Regions from separate parts of the Nonomuraea sp. B10E15 genome, predicted to be linked through region 1. Evidence: riboswitches for the same ligand, from Rfam matches in the RefSeq annotation. Region 1 holds a riboswitch; each other region holds the start of a gene.
What was found. Region 1 has a riboswitch for thiamine pyrophosphate ahead of ABGB14_RS23325 (cytosine permease). Riboswitches for the same ligand answer to the same signal wherever they lie in the genome.

Region 1 (6,872 bases):
CCAGCCCGGCGCCCAGGAAGAGCACGTAGGCCAGCAGGCCCGACAGCAGGCCGCCGAGGACGACCTTGGCGCTGCCGTACCGGTTGACCAGCCACGGGGTGAGCGTCGGCGCGATCACGACGTCGGTGGCGGCCGCCAGCAGGGCGAGCCCGGTCTGCATGGGTGACCAGCCGCGCAACTCCTGCAGGTAGAGCGTGACCAGGAACTGGAAGCCGAAGAAGGAGGCCGTGAGCAGGACGGCCATCACGTTGGCGCGGACCAGCGCCGCCGACCTGAAGATGCCGAGGCGGACCAGGGGGTGCCGTGAGCGGCGTTCGACGGTCACGAACGCCGCCAGCAGTCCCAGGGCCGCGGCGAAGATCGCGAGCGTCAGCGGCAGGCCCTCGGACGGGTGCTCAAGGCGTACCACTCCATAGACCAGCAACATCATCGTGCCCGTCACGCTCGCCGCGCCCGCCAGGTCGAAACCGCCGGCCGGGCGCTCCTCCGCCGGCGCCCTCTCGATCAGCAGGCTCGCGGCGATCAGGACCACCAGCGACATCAGCACCGGGGCGAAGAAGACCCAGCGCCAGCCGAACGTGGTGAGCACCCCGCCGAACACCAGGCCGAGTGCGAAGCCGGCGGCGCCGGTGCTGCCGTAGATGATCAGGGCGCGGTTGCGGTCGCGACCCTCGGGGAAGCTCGTGGTGATCAGCGACAGCCCCGCGGGCGTCATGAAGCCGGCGGCCACTCCGGTGACGAACCTCGCCAACAACAACACCCAGCCGTCGTTCGCCACTCCGCCGAGCCCGGAGAAGGCCATGAACACCCCCAGCCAGAGCAGGAACATGCGCCGCCGGCCCAGCAGGTCGGCGGCCCGGCCGCCGAGCAGCACGAAACCGCCGTAGCCCAGGACGTAGGCGCTCACCACCCCGCTGAGCATGCTCGTGGGCACGCCGAGATCGGCCCGGATGGCGGGGAGGGCGACGTTCAGCATGGCGACGTCGATGCCTTCGAGAAAGATGGCCCCGCAAAGAACGATCAGTACGCCCCACGTACGAGCAGGGACAGGCATGACAACCCCCGGTTACGGAGAATTATGTTGGTTCCTTGTGGTAACCGTCCACATCATCGGCCACCATGAGACTTCATGGAAGAAGGCACTTCTGCGTCACTCGGTTACTCCGCAGGCACCATGGACGACGACTACGACGCGCGCCAGTGGGACACCCGTGAGGACTGCGAGGTGCGCCAGATCCTCGATCGCATCGCCGACAAGTGGTCGCTCCTCGTCATCGCCCTGCTCGACTGCGAGAGCCTGCGTTTCACCCAGCTCCGCCGTGAGATCGACGGCGTCAGCCAGCGCATGCTGAGCGTCACGCTGCGCCAGCTCGAACGCGACGGCCTGGTCAGCCGCACGGTCCACCCCGTCGTCCCGCCCAGGGTCGACTACGCGCTGACGCCGCTCGGCCGTACGCTGCACGAGACCATCAAGTCCCTGGTCACCTGGACCGAGGCCCACCAGGAGGAGATCGCCCGCGCCCGCGCCGCGTACGACGCCCGCGTTCAGGGCCCCACTTCGTAAGACGGGCTCGGTCGTATGCCGTCGCGTTCCCCCGTCGCTCCTGCGTCGCTCCTCCTCCAGGCGACGGCACTCCCTCCCGTGTTCATGGCCTCACTTCGTGAGGCGGGCTCGGTCGCCTGATGCCGTCGCCTTCCCCCGTCGCTCCTGCGTCGCTCCTCCTCCAGGCGACGGCACTCCCTCGCCGGGAGATGATGGGGTCATGACCGTTCCTGAGATCGAGCCGGGCGGCATCCCGGCAGACGCCTACCTTCTCGACGTCCGCGAGCAGGACGAATGGCGGGCGGGCCATGCCCGTGAGGCGGTGCACATTCCGATGACCCAGATCCAGGGCCGGGTCGAGGAGGTGCCGAGCGACCGGACGGTCTACGTCGTCTGCCGGGTGGGCGGCCGGTCGCTGCAGGTGGCGGCCTGGCTCAACCAGCTCGGGCGCGACGCGGTCAACGTCGGGGGCGGCATGCAGTCGTGGGAGGCGGCCGGGCGTCCGCTGGTCAGCGAGACCGGGGAGCAACCCTTCGTGGCCTGAGCCGGACGCCCCGCCGCCGCGCACCATAGGCGCTCGGGAGCAGACCAGAAGGGCTACCCATGGCACTCCATGTGCCGGAGCGTTCTCGGCTGATGGGCCGCATGTGCTGTGAGGCCGGGCGGTTGAGGCACCCCGGGCACACATGACAAACGCGACCCCTGGTGATCGTTGGGTTTCTACGCCAGCCGATCAGGAACAGGGGCCGCGTTCGCGTGCCATCATCCCGGTCAACGTGCTCACCCGCCACCTGGAGCACGTCACCCTCGCCGGCCCACCGACCGACCTGCCGGTCCTGACCGAGGCGCTGGACACCATCCCCCGATCCGCGCAGCCGTCGAGGAGGCCGCTGCCGACTCGGCCTGCTGCCGGCGTGATCCCTACTCGCCGTGGACGTGAGGAACGCGGCACTCTCAAGGTCGTCACGGTCACGGGGGGACTGCGTTTCCGCACGCCGGGCAGGCGATGCCGGTCGAACGCCAGGTCAGGGACGGCACGACAGGAAAGTGGCGGACCGTGACCGTCTGTCCGCGACGCCACCCGCGGCCTCGCCGTTCCTTGCCTCACATGACCAAGAAACCGGACAAATATCCACTACGCCGGGGTCTGGCCCTGAAGTGGACTGTCTGCGCATAAGGCGTGGAATCTGGGCTATTTACGGCGCTGAAACGGGTCTGAAGACTGGGATCGCCTCAAAAGAGATCTCAGGGAAAGGACTTGTGATGAGAGTGGAGCGTAAGGTCGCGCTGGCTGTCACGGCGGCCACGACGGTCGCCGTTCTTTTCGCCGGGGGAACACCCGCTGCCGCAGACTCCTTCGGCAAGTGTAGTGCTGGTTGGGTTTGCTTGTACGAGAACGAGGACTTCAACCAGGATAAGGGTCTGGATGGTGATCACTGGCGCAACTTCAAGAAAAGCAAGCCCGACCTCAGGAAGTACAATTGGCTGGACGCTCACGGCTGGGACAGTGGTGACGGGATGGACAACGAGACCAGCTCGATCAAAGTCAGAAAAGGGTGGTGCTGGGTTCAGCTTTATCAGGACGTCGGATACGGCGGGGCGATGAGCGTATTCGGACGGGGGGTGGGTCAGCCTGAGGATGGCAAGCTGAAAAATGATGAGATCGGCGACAATCGGGCCAGCGCGTTTAAAATTGTTAACTGCTGAATCTCGCTGCGTATGGGGATCAAGCGAGCGTCGGCACGACGAACGAGTGCGCAAGGAAAGAATTCCTCTTTCTTGGCAGGGGCGGTCGTAGCGCTGGTCGGCGTCGGGGTCGCCGCCTGTGCGGGCGCTGCCCAGAAGCCAGGCACACCGCCGTTCCGGGCAGCCTTCGCGCTGCCCTTCGATGCCTACCGGCTCAATGATGAAGACCTTGTTACGGTCACCGCCGCACGCACCAGGCTCAGACGGGAATGCATGGCCAAGAAGGGCTTCGTCTGGACTGGGAAACAGTCGGCTGCGGATGCCCACCCGCTCCTCAGCAAAAACGCCCGCCGCTACGGCCTTGCCGACTCAGAAGCCGCCCGGCGCTACGGTTACCACGTCCCTGACACGCCGCAAGAAGCACAGGCCCAGGCGGAGGAGGCAGCATGGGCCGGCCGTGCGAGCAAGGCCGAGCAGTCCGCCCTGCTCGGCCCGGGCGGGTGCGTGGACCAGGCGGATTCTGCCCTTTGGAAAGGCGTCCGCGACCGGGACTCCGCATGGCTTGTCGACCTGGAATACGCGGCGGTCGACCAATCCGCGGCAGACCCGGCGGTGGTCATAGCCACCCGGGCATGGAGCGATTGCATGCGCGACAACGGCTTCGACTACCAGACCCCACAAGCCGCGGTGGAGGACCGGCGGTGGAACCTCAACGTACCCAAGGTCTCACCGGCGGAACGGGCCGTGGCCGCCGCTGACGTACGCTGCAAGCAAAAGACCGATCTTGTCACCACTCGCGCCGCAGCGGAATGGCGAATTCAGACGAAGATGATCGAACAGCATGCCAAGCGGTTCGAGGCCCTGCGGAAGGCGAATCAGAGTTACCTCGGCAACGCACGACACACCCTTGACCGGCGAGCGGACAGCGAAGCACGGTGAAGGCGTAATACTTCCGGCAGGAAGCCACGTACCCCGGATCAGGTCGGGTCGCCCGAGGGGATCCCCCCTCGGGCGGCTTCGCCAGGGGCCTGCCGACGGTCGCGGTCATGACCCTGTGGGCGAGAACCTTGGGGCGGCCGGCTCCGTACGAGTTGCGGATGACGTCGTCGTTCTGTACGGCTACGCCCGCTGGGAGTGGTGCTGCCATGGCGGGCGCAGCCGCCACCACGGAGCCGGCCACCCGGGTCATGTCCCCCGGGCTGGCCGAACTCGGAGGGATGAGGCATCATGGGGCCCGCGGAACTTGGACATTCCGGCTCCGCACGTACAAATCAATCCGCGGGAGCTTGAGGCAATCAGGCTGAGAGGGCGACTACGGCTGTCGCCGACCGCATGAACCTGTCCGGGTAATGCCGGCGTAGGGAGTGTGCGATGTCGCACGTCGCCGACGAAGTTCCGCTGACTCTCGACGGTCAGCCCCCCAAGACTCTGGGCGTGCTCGATCAGGGCGCGCTCTGGGCCAACCTCGGTGTCAGCCTCCTCGGCTTCTCAGGGGCGCTGCTCCTGCTCAACCCGACCGGCGACGCGCCGCTGAGCCTGGCCGCCGCGCTGGTGGCGACGGTGGTCGGCAGCCTGATCGGAACGGCCATGGTGGGCCTGTCCGCCATCCCCGGCACCCGCACCGGCCAGCCCGCGATGGTGCTGCTGCGCGGCCTGTTCGGGGCCAGGATCTCCTACGCGCCCACGGTGCTGAACATCGTGCAGATGCTCGGATGGGGCGCTTTCGAGCTGTGGGTGATCGCCAAGGCCGCCACCGCGATCTTCGACGGGGTGGCGTACCCCGTGTGGGTGGTTCTGGCGGGCGTGCTGACCACCGCGCTCACGATCTGGCCGCTCGGCGCGATCCGCCTGCTGCGGCGGTACGTCACCGTCGGCGTGATCGTGTCGATGATCTGGTTCACCTGGTACTTCCTGTCCGAGGCGCCCGCCCCCGCCGGCGGGTCGTGGACCGGGTTCGCTCCGGCCGTCGACTACGTGATCGCGCTGTCGGTGTCCTGGGTGCCGCTGGCCGCCGACTTCGCCCGGCACTCCCGCTCCGGGCGCGCCGCGTTCACCGGGATCGTCGGCGGCTACACGGTGGCCCAGGTGGCCTGCCTCGGGCTCGGCGTCTACGCCGTGGCCATCGCCGGCGCCGCCGCCGTGAACGCCGACAACACGGCCGTGTTCGACCCGTTCGTGGCCGCGCCGCTCGGAGCGGTGTTCTTCGGCATCCTGGTGTTGCGCGAGACCGACCAGTCGTTCGCGAACGTCTACTCCACCACCATGTCGCTGCAGAACCTGATGCCGCGCGTCGACCGGCGGGTCATCTCGACCGCCATCGGCGTGTTCACGGTCGTGATCGCCCTGGTCGTCGACGTCACCTCGTACGGCGCGTTCCTGGGCGTGATCGGGGCGGTGTTCGTGCCGATGTTCGCGGTGCTGGCCGTCGACTATTTCGGGTTCGGCCGCTCCGACCGCTGGAACACCGACGAGGACGCCCCCTCGCGCTGGTCGATGCTGGTGCCGTGGGCGCTCGGCTTCGCCGCCTACTGGCTCACCACCTCGACGCCCACCATCGCGGCGTGGGACGGGTTCTGGGCGTCGGCCCGCGACGCCATCGGCTTCACCAGGCAACCGTGGATGAACGGCGCGCTCGGCGCGGCGGTGGTGGCGGCCCTCGTGACCGCGCTCATCGGCGTGTTGCGGAGGCGCGCTGTTCGACGTTGAGCAGGTGCTGCTTGGCGCTCGCGCCACCCGCGTAGTCTCCGAGCGCGCCGTCCTCGCGCACCACCCGGTGGCAGGGCACGATCACGCAGACGGGATTGGAGGCCAGCGCGTTGCCGATCGCGCGCAGCGCGCGCGGCCTGCCGATGCTCTGGCCGATCTCCTCCAGCGTTGTGGTCGTGCCGTAGGGGACCGCCGTGGTCTTCTGCAGCACCGACCGGGCGAACGTGGTGGCCAGCGCCCAGTCGACCGGCGTGGCGAACGCGCGCAGCCGGCCGGAGAAATAGGCATCCAGCTCTCTGCGCACCGGGTCGAGCCGCCGCGCGTCGTTGCCGATGAACGTGCCCACATGCCGGCTGACCAGCTCGAAGACGTCGTTTTCCGCCTCGAAGCTGCAGGCCGCGATGCCCTTGCCCGTCACGGCCAGCACCAGCCTGCCCACGGCGCCGTCGTAGGTGCCGAACGCGATGTCGGGCGGCGTCTCGCCGCGGTAGGTGCTGGAGGTCACCCGCAACAGGGCATCGAGATCACCGCTCGCCATTCGCCCTCACCCTCCACACCCGCCGAGATCGCCGTGACCGCAGCGTATCGGACGGATCGCCCGACGCACCTACCAAGCCACGTGCACTATGGAGGTGTGGGGGACGAATGGGCCGGTAGTGACGACGAGATCGCACGCGCGGTGCTCGCCGGTTCGCCCAACGCCGTGGTGGTGCTCGACCGTGACCAGAGCGTGCTGGTCTGGAACGAGGCCGCCGAGCGGTTGTTCGGGTGGCCGGCCGAGGACCTGCTCGGGCGGCGGGCGCCGATCGTGCCGGGCGAGCTGACCGCCGAGCTCAACGCCGTGCTGGAGCGCGTACGCACGGGCGAGTCCGTGTCGTTGCGCACCAAACGCCTGCGCAAGGACGGCGTCCCCCTCGACCTCCGGGTGGACATCAGC
Region 2 (6,872 bases), on a different contig from region 1:
GCCAACGGGGAGAACACGTTCGAGTCGGCGCTGCGGGTGGCACTGTTCAAGAGCGGCAAATACTCGGTGGAGCAGCCGCTGCGGCTCGGGCTGGTGCTCGCCGGCCAGGAGCGCGCGCCGTGGATGGACGAGCTGTGCACCGGCTACGGCACCCGCGTGGGGATCGCCTTCCAGCTCAGGGACGACGTCCTCGGGGTGTTCGGCGACCCCGCGCAGACGGGCAAGCCCGCGGGCGACGACCTGCGCGAGGGCAAGCGGACGATGCTCGTGGCCCGCACGCTGGCGGCCGCGTCCCCCGGGGCCGCGCAGACCGTCCGGCGGCTGCTCGGCGACCCCGAGCTGGACGAGGCCGGGGTGGCGACGCTGCGGGGGATCATCGACGACACCGGCGCGTTGCGGGAGTGCGAGGACCTGATCGGCGACTATCTGGGCCAGGCGCTGTCCGCCCTCGACGAGTCGCCGGTGACGACCGAGGCCCGCTCCGCCCTGACCGAGCTCGCCATCGCCGCCACGTCCCGCAAGACCTGAGGCGGCCGGGCGGGCCGGTCAGGGACCGCCCGGCGTCGGGCTCAGGGAGACAGGCGTTTGGCGAACTCGGCCGCCGCCGCCCCCGGATCGTCCGCGTCGGTGATCGCGCGTACGACGACCACCCGCTCGGCGCCGTACGACATGACCTCGTCGAGATTGTCGAGGTCGATGCCGCCTATCCCGAACCACGGCCGTGAGGTGCCGAGCCCCGCCGCGTGCCTGAGCAGCGGCGGTCCGGGCGCCGGGCGGCCGGGTTTGGTCGGGGTGGGCCAGATGGGGCCGCAGCAGAAATAGCCGACGCCCTGCTCCACGGCCGCGGCGGACGCCTCGGCGGCGGAGTGGGTGGACCGTCCGATGACGATGTCGTCGCCGAGTATCTCTCGCGCGACCGTCGCCGGAAGGTCGTCCTGCCCCAGGTGGAGCACGTCGGGCCGGGCAGCGTAGGCGATGTCCGCCCGGTCGTTGACGGCCAGGAGTTTGCCGTGCCGGTCGCAGGCGTCGCGGAAGACCTCGAGGAGCGCGAGTTCTTCGCGGGCCTCCAAACCCTTCTCCCGCAGCTGGATGATGTCCACGCCGCCGGCCAGCACGGAGTCGAGGAACTCTGCCAGGTCGCCGCGGTCGCGGCGGCCGTCGGTGCAGAGATAGAGGCGGGCCTCAGAAAGCGAGAGCTTGGGCACGCCGCTTGACCTCCGTGTGACGGCCGGCCCGGATCGCCTCGATGGGCGATCCGGGCAGGGACTCGTCCGGGGTGAAGAGCCAGCGCAGCGACTCGACGTCGTCGTAGCCGGCGTCCTGCAACACGGTCAGCGTGCCGGGCAGGCCCTTCATCACGTCTTTTCCGTCGAGGAACACCGCGGGCACCTGAGGCCCGCCGCTGCCCCTGCGTACGCCGAGCAGCTTGTGGTCCTTGAGGAGTTGCTTGGCCCGCCCCAGCGGAAGGTCGAGGCGTGAGGCCACTTCAGGGAGAGTGAGCCACTCGTCGACGAGCTGCTCGGTCTCCCGGTCGATCTGTGCAACAGAAAGTGTCACGAAACCACAACTACCACATGGCGCGCTTGCTCAAACAACACAATCTCGTAGGGACACTTCGGGATCTACCAGGCGTTTGGCATCGAGGCGTTGGCCCGAGGCGATGACTCTGCGGCCCTGTACGAGGTCTCGCGGCCGGTCGACGGCGAGCACGGCGGCGAGGGCGTCGTCGGCGGTGAGCCAGACGGCCGACCATTTACCCTCCGTGTCACCGCGGTAGAGGAGGCGTTCGCCGGCGGGGTGGTGGCCGGCGTACTGCACCATGTGCCCGAACTGCTCCGACCAGAAGTAGGGCACGGGATCGTAGACGGCCTCCTCGCCGAGCAGCGTCGCGGCGGCGACCTCGGGCGCGTTGAGCGCGGAGTCCCAGTGTTCGACGCGGAGCCGGGTCTGCCAGCGGCGCGACCACCAGGCGGCGCAGTCGCCGACGGCGACGACGCCGGGCAACGAAGCGCGCAGATGCTCGTCGGTGACGACGCCGTTGTGCAGGTCGATGTCGGCGTCGGCGAGCCACTCGACGGCGGGACGCACGCCGATGCCGGTGACGACCACGTGGGCGTCGACGAACGCACCGCCCACCAACCGCACGCCGCCCTCGTCCACGGAGTCGACCATGGCGCCGAGCCGCAGGTCGATGCCGGAATACCAGGGCTCGGTGCGCGCGCCGATCTCGGCGCCGACGGCGGTGGCGAGCGGCGCGGGGCCGGCCTCGATCACCGTCACCGCGCACCCGGCCCGGCGTGCGGCGGTGGCGACCTCGGCGCCGATCCAGCCGGCGCCGATGATCGCGACGCGGGCGCCGGGGACGAGCATGGCCCTGAGCTCGTGGGCGTCGTCGAGGGTGCGCAGCACGTGCTGGGGACCGTCGCCGGGAAGCCTGATCGGGTCGGCTCCGGTCGCGATGACCAGGCCGTCGTAGCCCAGCTCGCCCTCGGTCGTCTCCACGACCCCCGCGCGCAGCGACTTGGCGCTGACGCCGGGCCAGAACTCGACGCCGAGCGCGGCCAGGTCGGCGCCGACGTAGCTGTCGTCGGCCTCTCCCGACAGCACGGCCTTGGACAGGGGCGGGCGGTCGTAGGGGCGATGGCGTTCCCTGCCGACCATGGTGACGCGCCCGGTGAAGCCCTTCGAGCGCAGCGCCTCCACGGTGCGCAGACCGGCCAGTCCTGCTCCGACGACGACGACGTGGTTCACGCTGATGACCATAACGGGGGCGGTGTCCGGGCGTGACACCGAGGCCGTAGGCTGGTGAGGGAAAGACGCGCGGGAGTCCGGCCGTGACCGGGCTGAGAGGAAGGCTTGACCGGGCCTTCGACCGCAAGACACCTGATCCGGGTCATGCCGGCGAAGGGAGCGCATGTGGACGTGATCGTAGGCGGCGGGATCGTCGGGCTGTCGGCCGCCTGGCGGCTGGCCCGCTCCGGCCGGCCGGTCACCGTGGCCGACCCGGCTCCCGCCTCGGGCGCGTCGCACGCGGCCGCGGGGATGCTGGCTCCGGTCAGCGAGGTGACCTACACCGAGGCGCCGCTGCTGCGGCTGGGGATGGCGGCGCTGCGCCGCTGGCCGTCCTTCGCCGCCGAGCTGGCCGCGGACGCCGGGCTCTCCGGGCCGGCCGCACTCGACTTCCGTACGAACGGCACGCTGGACGTCGCGTTCGGCGCCGACGACCTGGCGGCGCTGGACGAGCTGGCCGCGTTCATGGAGAAGCTGGAGCTGCCGGTCGAGCGGCTGACGGGGCGCGAGTGCCGGCGCCTTGAGCCCATGCTGGCCCCCTCCGTGCGCGGCGGCCTGCTGGCTCCCGGCGACGCCTGGGTCGATCCGCGCCGCGTGACGGCGGCCCTGCTCGCCGCCCTCGACCGGCTGCGCGTCCCGCTGGTGCGGGCGCGCGTGAGCGAGCTCCTGCGTGACGGCGGCAGGGTCACAGGGGTTCGCCTCGCGCCACCGGACGTCCCGGCCCCCGCCGTGGCCGATGGCGGCGTGCCGCGGCAGTTGCGGGCCGAGCGGGTGATCCTGGCGGCCGGGGCGTGGAGCGCCGGGCTCGCCGGGGTGCCGGTGCGGCCGGTCAAGGGGCAGATCATGCGGTTGCGCTCCGCCCAGCCCCTGCTCGGCCGGTGCGTACGCGGCACCGTGCACGGCTCGTCCGTCTACCTGGTCCCCAGGGGCGACGGCGAGCTGGTCGTCGGCGCGACCCAGGAGGAGATGGGGTTCGACACCAGGGTGACGGCCGGCGGGCTCTACGAGCTGCTGCGTGACGCCAGGGAGCTGGTTCCGGGCGTCACCGAGCTGGAGGTGGCCGACGTGGTGGCCGGGCTGCGGCCGGGCACGCCGGACAACCTGCCCGTCATCGGCCCGAGCGGCACGCCCGGGCTCACGCTGGCCACCGGGCACCATCGGGGCGGCGTGCTGCTGGCCCCGTTGACGACGGCCATCCTGCTGGGCGAAGAAGGCGAGCTGGCGGCGCTGTGCTCGCCGGAAAGGTTTCAGGAGATTTCATGATTGTGATGATCAATGGGACCGCGCACGAGGTGATCGACGGCACGACCGTGGCGCAGGCCGTGAGCACGTTGACCGCGGCCACCACCGGAGTGGCCGTGGCCGTGAACGACGAGGTGGTCACGCGCAGCGCCTGGGAGACGACGGCGCTCAGCGACAGCGACCGCGTGGAGGTTCTGACGGCGGTGCAAGGTGGATGACCTGATCATCGCCGGGGAGAAGTTCTCGTCCCGGCTCGTCATGGGCACCGGCGGCGCCCCGTCGCTCGAGGTGCTCGACCAGGCGCTGGTCGCGTCCGGCACCGAGATGACCACGGTCGCCATGCGGCGGCTCGACCCGGAGGCCCGCGGTTCCGTCCTCGACGTGCTGCGCAGGCGGGACATCAAGGTGCTCCCCAACACCGCGGGCTGCTTCACCGCGGGCGAGGCCGTGCTGACGGCGCGGCTGGCCAGGGAGGCGCTCGGCACGCCCTGGGTCAAGCTGGAGGTCATCGCCGACGAGCGCACGCTGCTGCCCGACCCCATCGAGACGTTCGACGCGGCCGAGCGGCTGGTGGCCGACGGGTTCGTGGTGCTGCCGTACATCGGCGACGACCCGGCGCTGGCGCGGCGCCTGGAGCAGGCGGGCTGCGCGGCCGTCATGCCGCTGGGCGCGCCGATCGGCTCCGGGCTGGGCATCCGCAACCCGCACAACATCGAGCTGATCGTGGAGGCCGCGTCCGTGCCGGTCATCCTCGACGCGGGCATCGGCACGGCCAGCGACGCGGCCCTGGCGATGGAGCTGGGCTGCGACGCCGTCCTGCTGGCCACGGCGGTCACCCGGGCACAGCGGCCCGACCTCATGGCCACGGCCATGCGGGAGGCCGTGACGGCCGGGCGCCTGGCCCGCCAGGCGGGGCGCATCCCCCGCCGCCGCTACGCCGAAGCCTCCTCCCCGATGACCCCGTGACCCCTCTTCCCGGCGAGGGCTCGCGACCGCTCGCGCGGGCGACGTCGACGGTCGCCGGGGCGCCCCCCGCGCGGTATCACCGCGCGGGGAACGTACGGGCACGGCCCCGGTGACCGGCGCATCCGGCCGGCCCTCGTAGGGGGAGCGGCCGCCCGGACGACACGCCCGGACTGCCGCGGGTGAAGGGATGGTCCGCCTCCGGGTCTCCTGCCTCGGTCCGGAGCCCGGCGACGCGGGGCGCGCGGCCGACCGGTAAGGGCGTGACGCCGGTGAGGCTGTGTCCGCTTCCCCGGGACGAAGGGCGTACGAACGAGAACGTCTCCGCATCGGTTTCGGGCGGCCGGGCCCTGTCAGTGGCAAAACGCCCGTAAACTCAGCGGGGTGGACACGACGACTGCGGACCCCCTGGTCGGGCGGCTCCTCGATGGGCGCTATCGCATTGAGAGCCGGATCGCCCGGGGCGGTATGGCGACCGTCTACCTCGCGCTGGACATCCGGCTCGACCGGACGGTCGCGCTGAAGGTCATGCACCGCTCACTCGCCGAGGACCCGGCGTTCGTCCGGAGGTTCATCGGCGAGGCCAAGTCGGTGGCCAGTCTCTCCCACCCCAACATAGTGCACGTTTTCGACCAGGGCACCGACACCGACGTGGTCTACCTGTCGATGGAATACGTGCCAGGCCGCACGCTGCGCGACATCCTGCGCGACCGCGGCCGGCTGCCGGCCCGCGAGGCGCTCGAGATCATGATCCCGGTCCTGGCCGCGCTCGGCGCGGCCCACCAGGCGGGCCTGGTCCACCGCGACGTGAAGCCGGAGAACGTCCTCATGACCGACGACGGCCGGGTCAAGGTCGTCGACTTCGGCCTGGCCAGGGCCATCGAGGCGACCAACCAGACCCGCACCGGCGTGATGATCGGCACGATCGGCTACATGTCGCCCGAGCAGGTCACCACGGGCGGCGCCGACGTGCGCAGCGACGTCTACGCGGCCGGCATCATGCTGTTCGAGCTGGTGACCGGGCAGCAGCCGTATGACGGCGAGACGCCGATGTCGGTGGCCTACCGGCACGTCCATGACACCGTGCCGGCGCCGTCGTCGTTCGTCCACGACGTGCCGCCGCTGATCGACACGCTGGTGGCGCACGCGACGGCCCGCGAGCCGGGCGACCGTCCCGCGGACGCCACCGCGATGCTGGTGGCCGCCGTCGACGCGCACCGCATGTTGCCGCGGATGACCGGCCAGCCCGTGAGCGGCCCCGTGCCGCCGCGCGTCCACCAGCAGGGCGCCCACCAGCAGGGCGCCGGCTCCGCCGCGCGGTCGCGCCCGCAGGCCGCTCCCGCGCACACGCTGATCCAGCCGCGGGCGGAGGTGCCGCAACGGCGCGCGTTCCGGCCCAACTGGTTCCTGGTGACGCTGGCCGCCGTGATGGCGGTCGCGGTGGGGCTGACCGGCTGGTACTTCTCGCAGTCCGACCCCGTCATCGTCCCCGACCTGGTCGGGAAGGACATGGCGATCGCGGAGAAGAACGCCGCCGCGCTCGGCCTCGTGGTCCGCAAGGCCGACGGCAGGCACGACGAGAAGGTGGCCGCCGGCCTGGTCCTGCGCACCGACCCGGTGGCCAAGACCGAGCTCGACAACGGCGACACGATCACGCTGGTGCCCTCGCTCGGTCCCAAGCGCGTCATCGTGCCCAACGTGGCCGGGATGACCGGCAACGACGCCCGCGTGGCCCTCGCCGACGCGGGGCTGACCGTCGACTCGGTCAAACGCCTGGCCAACCAGGAGGTCGAGCGCGACAAGGTGATCCGCACCTCGCCGCAGGTCGGCGAGAAGGTGAAGGAAGGCACCAAGGTCGACATCTTCGTCAGCGCCGG
Region 3 (6,872 bases), on a different contig from region 1:
CTGCTGATCGATGTGTACGTTCCCAGAGGCGCTCTCAGCGAGGACGAACGCCAGACGCTGGGGCGCCGGCTCATCGACACGCTGATGGTCGAGGACGACAGCCACGCCCTCGAGATCATCGATGCGCAACGGCTGATCACGCAGGTGCTCGTGCACGAGCCGGCCACCTGGGTTCTCGGTCAGCGGCCGGCGACGGATCCCGCGGCTCCGCCGCGCTATCTCGTACGCGTCACCGTCCCGGCGTCGTGGCGGAAGGACGTGTGCGAGCACATGGTGGAAACCATCACCGCCATCCTGGCCGAGATCGAGCGGGAGGCCGGCCGCGATCCCGAACGCGTGCGACGCGAGCCCCACGCGATGATCCTCGTCGAGGGCATCACCGAGGGCGGCATCGGGATCCAAGGGAGGGTCATGGACAGCATGGATCTCACCGAGTTCGTCTCGCGCCCGTACCGCGACGGCGCGCCCGAGCGTGAGGCGCCGCCCCAGGTGGATGACAAGCTGATCGACCCGATCTGCGGCATGAGCGTGGATCTCGACACGCCTCTCACCCTCGTTCACCAGGGCACCTTGTACGGCTTCTGCCACGGCCTGTGCCGGCGAGCCTTCGCTGACCAGCACGGGCTGTCGCTCAGCAGGCAGCACTTGTCCACCGACACCTGAAAGCGCCGGGTGCGGACGTGCCAGGGCGCCCGGCTCGCACTGTCCCGCGACGGTGCGCGGTCCCGCGCCCGGGACGCCCTCGGGGTTGATGGCCGCGAGGTCGGTGTGATCGTCGGCGTCGAGGTCGCCGGGAGCCTTCAGCCGCGCCGTGTGTGGACATATCCGATGGCGGCGCCGAGCAGGCACACCCCCCACGCCAGAAAGACCGGGTACGTCCCGGCGAACGCCCAGCTGCCGTCGAGAACCTCAGCGCCACCCTCGGGTGCGCACGTGCGGGTGATGCCGAAGGCCAGGCAGCTCGTCATCATCGCCCCGTACTGGCCGACGAGCAGCCCGACTGCCAGGGCCGGGACGGCGGCGAGGCCGGTCGGCACCCGCCGGCCGCCGAGCCACGGCACCCATGGGGGCACGATCTGCCCCCATTGGCTGATCAGCCCGAGGGTGAGCAGGCCGCCGGCCACCGGCCCCGCGACGAGCAGCCCCCAGTACACCGGCGAGCCGCGAAGCGCCGCGAGCCCCGCCGCGGAGGGTCCCGCCACGCCGAACGGCACGCCGAGCCCCCACAGCAGGTGCGGTACGGAGAACCCCAGCACCGGCACGCCGGCCGCCGCCCAGGTCGCCGCCCTGGCCCAGCGCGCCGGCCGTACCGTCCCGTCGGGTTCGCGGGAGAGAGGGCGGCTGCCGTGGCGCACGGTGGCCAGGGCGAGCAGCACGCCCAGGGCGGTGAGCAGGAGCTGCCGGCCGAGTGCCGGATCGTCGAGCTTGCCGAAGGCCAGCCGCATGACGAGGTTTCCCGGCGCCACCAGCGCCAGCGCGGCGGCTCCTGCGAAACCCGCGGTCAGCAGGGCCGGCCTGGCATGTGGTCTCATGGCCGACAAGCTATGGCCGGCGCGCGTGCAAGGCCTCCCCCTGGGGAGGGAGACGGCACCGGCGGCCGACGACCGCGTACGCCTCACGCCGGCCGCGATCAGCGCGGGCCAGGACTAGGAGCAGGTGGGTACGGGCGCGGTGTTGGCGCCGTTCCACGAGGCCAGGAAGCCGAACGTGGCCGAGGCGCCGGGCGCGAGCGTGCCGTTCCAGCCGACGTCGCGCACGATCACCGAGGAGCCGCTGGCGCTCAGCGTGCCGTTCCAGATCTGGTCGATCCGCTGCCCGTCGGCGAACGCCCATCGCACCTCCCACCCGTTCATGGGCGCCGTGCCGGTGTTCGTGACGGTGACCTCGCCCTGGAAGCCGCCCTGCCACTGGCCGGCGTTCCTGTACACGGCCGCGCAGCCGCCCGGAGGCGGGTCGGTGGGATCGGGGTCGGGGTCGGGGTCGGCGCCGGCCAGGGCGTCCACCAGCGCCGGATACCACGTGTCGGCCATCTTCTGGTCGCCTGCGGCGTTGGGGTGCACCCCGTCGTAGGTGTCCGTGGCCGTGCTGAACCCCGTCCACTGGTCGACGACCGTGATCGGCGACCGCTCGGTGGTGGTGGCGGCGGCCCAGGCGGGGACGGCGTTGTTGAAGGCCACGGCCCGCTGGGCGCAGTCCGCGCAGCTGGACGGATTCATCGGGATGATCTTGGCGACGAGGATCTTCATGGCGGGGTTGCTCGCCCGCATCTGGTTCACCAGCGTGGTGAACGCGCCCAGGATCGTCGCAGGAGCGATGTTGCTCCACACGTCGTTCGTGCCGAAGTGCATGAGCACGACGTCGGGCCGGGTCGCGGAGAGCCAGCCGGGCAGCTGGTTCTGGGCGGCGACGTTGGTGGCCAGGAAGCCGCCGTGGCCCTCGTTGTCGCCGTCGTGGGCGACGCCGCAACCCTGGGGCGGGAGGGTGCCGACGAAGTCGATGTCCGTGTGGCCGGCGTTCTGGAGCCTGTTCCAGAGCAGCGCCCGCCAGCAGCCGGGGGAGCCGGTGATCGAGTCGCCCAGGGGCATGATCCTGGTCGCGGCGGCGCCGGCCGGCGCGGTCGTCGCGAATAACACCGCGGCGGCCGCGGCCAGCATCGCCGCCAGCACGGCGCTGATCCTTCGCATCGTCCGCTCTCCCGTCGTCGCCTGCGCAGATGGTAGGAAGCGCCGGTCCGCGGCGGGAAGCACGTGCCCGTGCCCGCCCGGGTGACCTGCGAAGACGGATGTAACTTTCAGGCCCGCGCCACGCCGAAGGTCGCACCACGGAGGGGGTCAGGCCCGCACCACGGCGAGCGGGCAGGGGGTGTGGTGCAGCAGGGCCTGGCTGATCGAGCCGAGCAGCATGCCGGCGAGCTGCCCGTGCCCGCGCGAGCCGACCACGAGCAGGTCGGCGCCCTCGGCCGCCTCCTTCAGCACCTCGACGGGGTGGCCGTGCACGACCTCGGGCAGCACGTCCACGTCCGGGTGCCGCTCCTGGCGCTCGGCCAGCAGGTCCTGCAGCTGGTGCAGGGTGTGCTGCTCGTTCTCGGGGTCGGCGGGCAAGAAGCCGCCGGGCCGCGGCCACGCCCACGCCTGTACGACCCGCAGCCGCGCCTCGCGCAGCTCGGCCTCGGCGAAGGCGAAGTCGAGTGCCCGCAGGCCGGGAGGCGAGCCGTCGGTGCCGGCCACGATCTCGCCGCGGGGCGTCGCGGGCCGCTCTCCGACCACGACGACGTTCGTACGGGCGTGGGCGGCGACCCCGTGGGCGACGGATCCGACCAGCAGCCCGCGTACGCCGCCGATGCCGTGGCCGCCGACGACCAGCAGGTCGGCCTGTTCCGCGACCTTGATCAGCGCCGTGCGGGGGTCGCCGGGGAGCAGGGTGGTCTCGACGATGATCGCGGGGCGTTCGCGCAGCGCCCGGTCGCGTGCGGCGGCGAGCACCGAGTTCGCCTCGTCGCGCATCCACCGGGCGACCTCGGCGTAGCGGGCGGACAGCTCCTCGCACACCCACCGCGGCACCGCGTGGGCCACGGTCAGCCGGGTACGGCGCAGCGCCGCCTCGGTGGCTGCCCAGCCGGAGGCCTCCAGCCCGGCGCGCGAGCCGTCCACCCCAACAATGATCATGGCGTCTGCCCCCTCAGGAGAAGGCGTAGCACTCCACTTCGGCGCGGCGGAACGAGATGCCGTGCTCCTCGGAGTCGCGGATGCAGGCGCGCTCGGCCTCGCTGAGCTGGAGCGTGCCGCACACGGTCACGCCGGCGTACGTACGGCAGTCGAGATCGGCGTCCCTTGCGCCGATACGGAAGATCTCCTTGACCGTCGAGCGGCAACGAGCCTTGCCCGTGTCGGCGAAGCGGCACTGGGCGAGCAGCGTCCGGTACTGTTCCTTGCTCACCTCGTGCTGGTCCGTCCCGTCGCCGTGGGCGGCGGGGGCGCCGAACGTGGCCAGCAGCACGAGTCCTGCGACAGCGGCGATCTTTTTCATAGTCCCCCTGATGGGGTTGGTACCGCTGGAGAGGGCCGTCAAACCTCGCGCTTGATCGCCAGGACGCTCAGCCATGTGCGCCCGGCGGTGTTCAGGCCGTGCTCGACGGTGTCGAATCCGGCCGCGTGGAGAAGGCGCAGGAGCGCGCCGGGGTCGCGGTGGACGAACCAGCGGTGCCGGCCGGCCTGGCTCGGAACCTCCTCCCACCCTTCCGAGTCGCCCGCCGAGGTGCTCAGGCCCAGCACGCCGCCCGTACGCAGGGTCAGTGACCAGGCGCGGAGCGTGGCATCGGTCTCGGCGGCGGGCACGTGCAGGAGGGCCGCGACCGACCACAGGCCGGCGAGCGAGCCGGGGGCCACGGGCGGCCGGCGCAGGTCGCCCAGCACGGCGGGCACGCCGCGGGCCGCCGCCAGCCCGGTCATGGCGGCCGAGCGGTCCACGCCGACGACCCGCAGCCCGCGCTCGCCCAGCCAGGCGGCGTCCCTGCCCGGCCCGCATCCCAGGTCGGCGACCGTTCCGCCGGCGGGCACGGCGTCGGCGAAGCGCTGCCTGAAGGCCTGGAGGCCGGCGTCGGGCCGCTCGGTGTTCGCGGCGAAGGCGGGGGCGATGTGGTCGTAGGTGGCTGCGGTCGTTGACGTGGGATCTTCCATTTTGCGGATGATGTCATGTTTCGTTCTGGCGGGGGCGTGGGTAGGATCAACGCCGTCCAACGCGGGAGCCCGGTGCGGACCGGGCTGAGAGGACGGCTGCGAGCCGCCGACCGCCAGAACCTGCTCCGGGTAATGCCGGCGAAGGGAGTTTGCGCGATGACCGACGCGCGTGTCCCCACCTTTACCAAGATCTACGAAGGCGACCTCCGCGTGCCCAAGCGCCAGGTCAACCTCTCCGACGGCTCGTCGGTGACGCTCTACGACACCTCGGGCCCGTACACCGACCCGTACGTCGAGACCGACGTGCGGCGCGGGCTGGCGGGCCTGCGCGAGCCGTGGGTCGCCGCCCGCCGCGCGGCGGGCGAGCCGGTGACCCAGGTGGCCTGCGCCAAGCGGGGGATCGTCACCAAGGAGATGGAGTTCGTGGCCGTGCGGGAGGGCGTCACCCCCGAGTTCGTACGCCAGGAGGTCGCCGCCGGCCGGGCCATCATCCCCGCCAACGTCAACCACCCCGAGACCGAGCCGATGATCATCGGCCGCAACTTCCTCGTCAAGATCAACGCCAACATCGGCAACTCCGCCGTGACCTCCTCCATCGAGGAGGAGGTCGAGAAGATGACCTGGGCCACCCGGTGGGGCGCCGACACGATCATGGACCTGTCCACCGGGCCCGACATCCACGAGACCCGCGAGTGGATCATCCGCAACTCGCCGGTGCCGGTCGGGACCGTGCCCATCTACCAGGCGCTGGAGAAGGTCAAGGGCCGCCCGGAGGAGCTGTCGTGGGAGGTCTACCGCGACACCCTGATCGAGCAGTGCGAGCAGGGCGTCGACTACGTGACCGTGCACGCGGGGGTGCGGCTGGCGTACGTGCCGCTCACCGCCCGCCGCAAGACCGGGATCGTCTCGCGCGGGGGCTCGATCATGGCCGCCTGGTGCCTGGCGCACCACCGCGAGAGCTTCCTGTACGAGCACTTCGACGAGATGTGCGAGCTCCTGGCCCGCTACGACGTGTCGTTCTCCCTCGGTGACGGGCTGCGCCCCGGCTCGATCGCGGACGCCAACGACGAGGCCCAGTTCGCCGAGTTGCGCACGCTCGGCGAGCTGACCACGATCGCGCGGGCGCACGACGTCCAGGTGATGATCGAGGGCCCGGGGCACGTGCCCATGCACAAGATCAAGGAGAACGTCGACCTGCAGCGCGAGCTCTGCGACGACGCGCCGTTCTACACCCTCGGCCCGCTCGTCACGGACGTCGCCCCCGGATACGACCACATCACCTCGGGCATCGGCGCCGCCATGATCGGCTGGTACGGCACCGCCATGCTCTGCTACGTCACCCCCAAGGAGCACCTCGGCCTGCCGAACAGGGACGACGTCAAGACCGGCGTGATCACGTACAAGATCGCCGCCCACGCCGCGGACCTCGCCAAGGGCCACCCGGGGGCGCAGGCGTGGGACGACGCGCTCTCGGACGCGCGGTTCGAGTTCCGCTGGGAGGACCAGTTCGACCTGTCGCTCGACCCCGACACGGCACGCTCGTTCCACGACGAGACCCTGCCCGCCGCGCCGGCCAAGACCGCCCACTTCTGCTCCATGTGCGGCCCCAAGTTCTGCTCCATGCGCATCAGCCACGACGTCCGGCGCTACGCCGACGAGCACGGGCTGGACACGCAGGAGGCGATCGAGGCCGGCATGGCGGAGAAGGCGGCCGAGTTCGCCGAGCGCGGCGGCCGGGTCTACCTGCCGATCGCGGACTAACCGGGCAGCGTCTCGCCGCCGATCGGGGCCAGCACCTCGCCCGTGTAGTACGACGACATCCGGCCGGAGGCGAAGAACACGTACGAGGGGGCGATCTCGTCCGGGTCGGCGGGCCGGCCCATCGGGACGTGCCCGCCGAACGAGCCGACCTTGTCCTCCGGCAGGGTCGCCGGGATCAGCGGCGTCCAGACCGGGCCCGGCGCCACTGCGTTGATCCGGATGCCGCGATCGACCAGGTTCTGGGCCATGGAGTAGGTGAAGGCGTTGATGGCGCCCTTGGTGGCGGAATAGTCGATGAGCGTCTTGTTGCCGCGCAGGCCGTTGATCGAGGAGGTGTTGATGATCGCGCTCCCCTCGCGCAGGTGGGGGAGCGCGGCCTTCATGACGCGGAAGTAGCTGTGGATGTTGACCGCGAACGTGTGCTCCCACTGCTCG

Region 2: it holds a riboswitch for thiamine pyrophosphate, as region 1 does, so the genes downstream of both, thiO (glycine oxidase ThiO) here and ABGB14_RS23325 (cytosine permease) in region 1, are expected to answer to the same signal.
Region 3: it holds a riboswitch for thiamine pyrophosphate, as region 1 does, so the genes downstream of both, thiC (phosphomethylpyrimidine synthase ThiC) here and ABGB14_RS23325 (cytosine permease) in region 1, are expected to answer to the same signal.

The regions. Positions count from the first base shown of each region.
Region 1 is NZ_JBDPMB010000008.1:74,732-81,603, forward strand. It holds gene ABGB14_RS23300 (MFS transporter) at 1-1,054, opposite strand, end outside; gene ABGB14_RS23305 (helix-turn-helix domain-containing protein) at 1,130-1,564, shown strand; gene ABGB14_RS23310 (rhodanese-like domain-containing protein) at 1,764-2,087, shown strand; gene ABGB14_RS23315 (peptidase inhibitor family I36 protein) at 2,807-3,250, shown strand; gene ABGB14_RS23320 (hypothetical protein) at 3,323-4,168, shown strand; TPP riboswitch at 4,498-4,610, shown strand; gene ABGB14_RS23325 (cytosine permease) at 4,601-5,935, shown strand; gene ABGB14_RS23330 (methylated-DNA--[protein]-cysteine S-methyltransferase) at 5,898-6,473, opposite strand; gene ABGB14_RS23335 (ATP-binding protein) at 6,570-6,872, shown strand, end outside.
Region 2 is NZ_JBDPMB010000001.1:1,484,674-1,491,545, reverse strand. It holds gene ABGB14_RS06905 (polyprenyl synthetase family protein) at 1-528, shown strand, start outside; gene thiE (thiamine phosphate synthase) at 570-1,205, opposite strand; gene ABGB14_RS06895 (Rv2175c family DNA-binding protein) at 1,183-1,557, opposite strand; gene ABGB14_RS06890 (FAD-dependent oxidoreductase) at 1,588-2,751, opposite strand; TPP riboswitch at 2,811-2,927, shown strand; gene thiO (glycine oxidase ThiO) at 2,917-4,053, shown strand; gene thiS (sulfur carrier protein ThiS) at 4,050-4,250, shown strand; gene ABGB14_RS06875 (thiazole synthase) at 4,243-4,998, shown strand; gene pknB (Stk1 family PASTA domain-containing Ser/Thr kinase) at 5,380-6,872, shown strand, end outside.
Region 3 is NZ_JBDPMB010000002.1:604,829-611,700, forward strand. It holds gene ABGB14_RS11720 (hypothetical protein) at 1-663, shown strand, start outside; gene ABGB14_RS11725 (hypothetical protein) at 801-1,532, opposite strand; gene ABGB14_RS11730 (cellulose binding domain-containing protein) at 1,647-2,684, opposite strand; gene ABGB14_RS11735 (universal stress protein) at 2,832-3,665, opposite strand; gene ABGB14_RS11740 (hypothetical protein) at 3,679-4,026, opposite strand; gene ABGB14_RS11745 (class I SAM-dependent methyltransferase) at 4,065-4,676, opposite strand; TPP riboswitch at 4,728-4,840, shown strand; gene thiC (phosphomethylpyrimidine synthase ThiC) at 4,833-6,437, shown strand; gene ABGB14_RS11755 (SDR family oxidoreductase) at 6,434-6,872, opposite strand, start outside.